DNA from 2 places in the Mannheimia glucosida genome. Region 1 is predicted to be linked to the other one. Evidence: riboswitches for the same ligand, from Rfam matches in the RefSeq annotation. Region 1 holds a riboswitch; the other holds the start of a gene.
What was found. A riboswitch is a leader RNA that binds a small molecule or an ion and turns the genes downstream of it on or off. The one in region 1 is predicted to bind thiamine pyrophosphate.

Region 1 (3,421 bases):
TAACGTACTTCTGTTGGGAAGAGTTCGGGCAGAATTACCGCCATCGGGCCGAAGCTTAAGCCGATTAAGATCATTCCAATGGTGAGGAAAATAAAGATCGAAGTCGGTGTGCCGTTTTCGAGGAAAAACGGCATTGTTAAGCCGTAAACTACGGTTGCTCCTGTGGCAATTAACAGCAGTAAACGCCGCCCGATTTTGTCGGAATACAAGCCGGAGAAGAAAATCGCAATGCCGAAAATCACGGAGGTAATCAGCAAATATTGGGTGTAGAGATTTGCCGGTAAACCTAAGCCTGTAGCGTGTCCTGCTTGAGAAACTGCCACCGGGCTTTTGACGAAAATTGGGGTAAAGGCAACTAAAATGTAGAACAGCACATAACCTGCGGTGGCAATAAATACGCCGATCATAAATGGTTTGAAATGCTTGCTAAAGAGCGTTTTAAGCGGTGTGTGGCGGTTTTTGCCTTGCTGTTCTGCTTTGAGGAAAATCGGGCTCTCGCTGATTTTAATGCGGATATATAAGCCGATAAAAATCATCACAATAGAAGCTACAAATGGAATTCGCCACGCCCAATCCAAGAAGGCTTGTTCTCCGTAAATTAAATTTACCAAGTAGAACGCTCCGTTTGCCAACAGCAAGCCGATTGGGGCGCCCATTTGCGGAAAAATACCAAAAAATGCCCGCTTGTGTTTCGGGGCGTGTTCGGTGGCAACGAGAGCAGCTCCGCCCCATTCGCCGCCTAAGCCTAAACCTTGTCCGATTCTACAGAGGCAGAGTAACACGGTTGCCCAAATGCCAATGGCGGCATAATTAGGCAAAAGCCCGATTGCTACGGTAGATAAGCCCATTAATAAGAGCGAGGCAATCAGGGTTTGTTTGCGTCCGTATTTATCGCCGAAATGCCCGAATAAAATCGACCCCATCGGGCGGGTGAAAAAGGCAAGGGCAAGCACGGAAAGCGACATTAATTGGTTGGAAACCGGATCATCGCTATTAAAAAACTGCACGTTAAACACCAGCACTGCTGCCATCGTGTAGATGTAGTTATCAAAATATTCAATCGCCGTGCCGACCATTGAGGCAACCGCCACTTTAGTTGGGTTTGAGTGAGCTTTAGACATATTCAACCCTCGCATATTGCTCAACGGTTTCAGGCGTTAATGCTCCAAGTGTATCCAGCAGATTGACGGCAAATTGCCCGTATTGAGTTGGTTTGAGTGCTTGAGCAGCTACTTCGCCTGCAATGGCATAAGCGGTGCAAGCCTCAATAAGTGCGTTGAAATAGTGTTCTTTGTCGGCAACGGCTAAGAATGCACCGCATACCGCACTTAATAAACAGCCTGAAGCCGTAATTTGTGGGAACATCGGGCTGCCGTTGTGCAATAAAACCGTGCGTGAGCCGGAGCTTACTACATCGGTTTCGCCACTGATTGCGACTAAAGTTTGGTAACGCTTGGCAACCTGTTGGGCGATTTCAACCACATTATGCGAGCCTTCGCCGGCATCAACGCCTTTGGCCTGCCATTCTACATCGGCGAGGGTAGCTAGTTCCCCCGCATTTCCACGAATGGCGGTGAAGTGAATTTGTTTGAGTAAGGTTTCAACGGTTTGACGGCGGAAAGGTGTTGCTCCAACGCCGACAGGGTCAAGAATGACCGGAATGCCTAAACGGTTGGCGGTTTTGCCGGCAAGTACCATTGCTTCCACTTCTTTGCCGATAAGCGTGCCGATATTAATCACCACGGCGTTACTGAGTGCCGGCACGGACTCCATCTCCTCAATAGCGGCTGCCATAATAGGCGAAGCCCCAAGTGCCAATAAACCGTTGGCGGAAAAATTAGCGGCAACAATGTTGGTAATGTTGTGAACAAGCGGTCGATTTTGTCGAATTTTTTGCAAATAATGCGAGCGATAGGGGAGTGATGTGGTCATCGTTTATTCCTTAATGATTGAAAAACAACGCACCAACACCAACGGGGAATAGATGGGTTTACGCCTTTAGTTTCCTACGTCAGTGCTAACTGCATCAGGTTCAACGGGTATTTCTCAGCTTGTAAAAACAAGCACCCCGACTAAATGAGGCTTTAATATAATCACTAAAAAAGCGGTTGTAAAGGGCTACAACCGCGGTTTTCAGCTAAGCCGCTTCTCGGTGATAGAAACGCAAGCTATGCTCTTTTTGGCGGGCGGAACTAAAGGCGGAGACTCGTTTTAGATAGCCGATTACCCGAGTGCCGTAATCAATATTATCGGAGCCGCATTTGCTACAACTGTGCAAAGTGCGTTTGTCGATGTGGCTACATTCGTTGCAAATCGTGATTTTGACGTTAATACAAAAATAATTGCAGCCGGTTTTAGCGGCGGTATCCAGCAAGGAGCGATAGCCAGCTTGGGTTAAGGCTTCGTCTAAATTCAAGTGTAGAGCGGAGCCTCCGTCCAGCCATTCAATCAGCTCTCTGCCGTGCAGTAAGAATTTATCCAAAGCATTAATTTCTTCATCTTCTACCACATAGAAATAGGAATTGTAGCAATCTCGTGGTACGAAATAGCCGTCCTCTTTGTCCCATTTGGCGTTTTTGACCCCTAAATTTTCAGCAGGCACAAATTCGGTGTTGAATTTCACGCCATATTGTTGGCTGGCGGCTTGATTTGCCTCGAAGATGGTTTTTAGGCGAGACTGCACAAAATCAATATATTCAGGGTTATAGCCTACTTTCAAACCTTGCGATTCTGCCGCTTCCGCCATTCCGTTAATGCCAATAGTCAGGAATTGTTTATTCAGTGAAATAAAACCGGCATCATAAACCGGCAACATACCGCTAGCTAAATATTCCTCCATTAATTTGCGGTAAGCGTATTGATATTTATGGATCTTGCTGACCTCTTCGCTTAAATCACGGTTATCTTGCACTAAACGGTTCATATTAATAGTAATTACATTGATTGAACCTGTCGCAACACCTCCTGCCCCTAATGAATAGGAGAAGCTGTGATCGCTGATTTCATTTCTTAAGCGGCAGCAAGAAGCAAGGGAGTCCGGATTATCTGATTGGTAAATGAAGAATGAATTGCCTTGAGATAGCTCTTTTGCCATTTGATTGGCAAACTCGTCATCTTTACATTTGCCCTTTTCGGTAAGCATTGCCGCGGTCACAACAGGGAAAGTGAGAATTGCTTTGCTTCGCTCTTTATTGAACCATTGCATAAAGAAAAGTTGTAATTTTGAAGTGGTTTCCCAATTTGGTTTCTCAAAATCAGGGAAAACAAAACGGTTAAACATCGCTTCAAAATAGAATTTGTCATATACCGAAATATTCCAAAATACGCTTTGATAACCACGAGCGGCTGCAGGTTGGTTGATGCTATACACAACCTGTTGCAGGTGGTTTTCAATGTCTGAACGATGGGTTTGTAAGTAATT
Region 2 (3,421 bases), 1.1 Mb from region 1:
CCTAGCTGCTTTTCTCGAATTTCAGCTAAAGTTTTACAGTCAATACATAAATCAGCTGTTGGGCGTGCTTCTAAACGTTTAATCCCAATTTCTACACCACAAGTTTCGCAAAAACCGTAGTCATCTTCTTGAATTTTGTATAATGTTTGCTCAATCTTTTTCAGTAACTTACGCTCACGATCTCGATTACGTAGCTCTAAGCTAAATTCTTCTTCTTGGCTTGCGCGGTCATTTGGATCAGCAAAATTAGTCATATCTTCTTGAAGTTGGCTTTTTGTACGCTCCGCTTCTTCCATAATTTGGCTATGCCACGCTTTCAGAATTTTAGTGAAATGCTCACGTTGGGCTTCATTCATATATTCTTCATCTTTTTTCGGCTCATAAGGCTCAACGCCAGCTAATGCCAATAAACCAAGAGATGTGGTTTTAGCCACTTGAGTCATAGATCTACTCCTTGTTTGGAATTTTCATCGTTAAAATTATATCCGAATAAAACTAGCTTACTTTTAACTTACTTTTTTCGGGCTTTTTTGTAATGGCGGCTATAAATAACACGAAATGGAGTAACTAAGCAAATAAATTTGCAAAAATTTTGCATGCGAGTTGATTTATTTCGCAAAAAACAATAGCCAAATTAAGATTCGGCTATTTTTACAATGCTTTCTTTCTCCTTTATATCTACCAACTATTTGCCCAAGTAGCGAGCCATTTCTGAATAGTGTCGGAAGAAGGCGGATCAAAGCTTAATATTTTATAAGTAGGCATTTGGCTAAACGCAGGATCTGTCCCCTCAAGTAGCACAGGGTTCATCACATTATGGTATGAAATAATGTGCTGAGATTCAGGCTCGTGCAAAAATGCCAAAAATTGATTTGCTAGTACCTTTTGTTTGCTTGTTTTGAGAATAGCTGCATTTTCAACTTGGGTAAGATGCCCCTCCTCAAATGCTGCTGCCACATATTTATCGGTCTTATCATACCATTGATGATATAAAGGGGAAGTAGTATAACTTAGCACTACATCTGACTCCCCTTTTAAAAAGGCACCATAAGTTTCAGACCAGCCCTTTCCAACCGTTACCGTATGTTTAGCCAATGTTTTCCAAGCATTTTCTGCCTCATTACCATACACTTGATTCACCCATAATAGAAAACCTCGTCCAACACTACTGGTTCTCGGATCTTGATAAATCACTTTTAAATCTTGGCGTTCTACCAACTCTTTTAGGCTTTTAGGTGGATTAGCCAACTTTTCTTTATCATAAATAAAAGCATAAGATCCCATATCATACGGGAAGAAAATCTTATCTTTAATTTCCAATTTGGTTTTTGCCTCAAATTCGCTAAATAAACCTGATTTTTCAGCTTCCGGCTGTAAGAAATTATCAATACCGACCACGACATCGGCTTTTGTTTTTTTCCCTTCTAAACGTAAGCGGTTAAACATCGTCACACTATCGTCAAACGGCATAAATTTAAGATCACAGCCACACACCTTCTCAAAATTCTGTTCTAATTTAGCTGCCGGGCCATATTCCGATGCAAAAGAGCTATAGGTATAAACCGTTAAAGTTGGCTGATTAGCGAATGCGACTGTGCTTAATAAAGCAAATGAAGATAAAATGAATTTCATAAAGCGTCCTTCTAAATTAAATGAATAGAAGGATTTAAGAGTGGCAAATTTGCTATCTCAAATCCCTACGCTGATATTAATCAGATCAGGTTCTATGGGTATCTCTCAGCAACAAGCGGTTTGATTTGGTGAAAAATTTGCAAAGTTTCAATCAAAAACAACCGCTTGTAGCACCCCAATGAGAACGCTGTATTGTAGAAAGTTTACCTCTGAATTTCAACCATAAGCAAACGTTTGCTATTAAACCTGAAAATCATTATACTATCGCCCTAGTCCAAATAAGGAACTAGAAATGAATTGCACAACATCACATATCTCAAATTCCCAACAGCTACGCATCTTTGTTTGAGGCGTAGCTGTTTTTTTATTCATTTCTTAAGTTAATCACACAACGCCTCTCTAAAACATAGGCGTTTGTTGCATAAATTCACCATATCGAAAGGAACAGCATAAATGAGCCAACTGATTCGTACCCTAAAAGGTCATATCCGTGATGAAATCATCAAACAAGGCGGCTGGGTAAATGCACATGCACACGCAGACCGAGCCTTTACTATGACACCGGAAAAAATCACTGTTTACCAAAATGCGAATCTGCAACAAAAATGGGATTTAGTCGATGAAGTGAAACGTAATTCTACGGTGGAAGACTACTACCGCCGCTTTTCACAAGCGATTGAGTTAATGATTTCTCAAGGCGTGACTGCCTTCGGAACCTTTGTCGATATTGACCAAGTATGCGAAGACCGAGCCATCATTGCCGCACATAAAGCTCGTGAAGTCTATAAAAACGATATTATTCTGAAATTTGCCAACCAAACATTAAAAGGCGTGATTGAGCCAAATGCAAAAAAATGGTTTAATATTGGATCTGAAATGGTGGATATGATTGGTGGCTTGCCTTACCGTGACGAACTGGATTACGGCAAAGGCTTGGAAGCAATGGATATTTTAATGGATAAAGCCAAATCGCTCGGCAAAATGCTCCACGTCCACGTTGATCAATTTAACTCACCTAAAGAAAAAGAGACCGAACAACTGTGTGATAAATCGATTGAGCATGGTATGCAAGGGCGAGTGGTTGCCATTCACGGGATTTCCATTGGTTCGCACCCGAAAGAATATCGAAAAATGCTTTACCAAAAAATGCGTGATAGCCAAATGATGGTCATTGCCTGTCCGATGGCGTGGATTGATAGCGGACGTAAGGAAGATTTACAACCCTTCCATAACGCTTTAACCCCTGCTGATGAACTCATTCCTGAAGGCATTACCGTTGCTATCGGCACAGATAATATCTGTGATTATATGGTACCACTTTGCGAGGGCGATATGTGGCAAGAACTCAGCCTTTTATCAGCAGGCTGTCGTTTTACTAACCTAGAAGAAATGGCAAATATTGCCAGCATCAATGGTCGAAAAGTACTGGGTTTAGTCTAACCGAATAAATGAAAGGCGAACCCTTAGGTTCGCCTTTAATAACAGCATAACCGATTATTTAAACAAGTTACCCAAAATCCCTTTTGCCGCTTGAGCTAATAAGTCATTTGCATCAAAGTTTTTTAAGTCTTCAACATTACCATTCGGGGTTAGAGTATCCACGATTTTTGGCAAGAACTGGGCTAATAAATCGCTCGCATCAGCAGCATCAACACCCGCTTCCTGAGCGGCATTTTGAATGTTTTCTTGCCCGAACACATCACTGATTTGTTCGCCCGAAACAGGTGCATTATCTTCATCGCTGCTGATCCAAGTGCGTAACACATCATCTAATCCGCCTTGTTGGAAT

Region 2: linked by a shared signal. The riboswitch ahead of thiB (thiamine ABC transporter substrate binding subunit) and the one ahead of thiM (hydroxyethylthiazole kinase) in region 1 are both predicted to bind thiamine pyrophosphate.

What each region holds. Positions count from the first base shown of each region.
Region 1 covers NZ_CP176502.1:1,020,203-1,023,623, forward strand. Annotated here, with positions in the region: gene ACJ7Z2_RS05065 (MFS transporter) at 1-1,121, opposite strand, end outside; gene thiM (hydroxyethylthiazole kinase) at 1,114-1,932, opposite strand; TPP riboswitch at 1,987-2,081, opposite strand; gene nrdD (anaerobic ribonucleoside-triphosphate reductase) at 2,138-3,421, opposite strand, start outside.
Region 2 covers NZ_CP176502.1:2,249,839-2,253,259, forward strand. Annotated here, with positions in the region: gene dksA (RNA polymerase-binding protein DksA) at 1-443, opposite strand, end outside; gene thiB (thiamine ABC transporter substrate binding subunit) at 679-1,632, opposite strand; TPP riboswitch at 1,677-1,820, opposite strand; gene ACJ7Z2_RS10840 (amidohydrolase family protein) at 2,086-3,072, shown strand; gene ACJ7Z2_RS10845 (YidB family protein) at 3,127-3,421, opposite strand, start outside.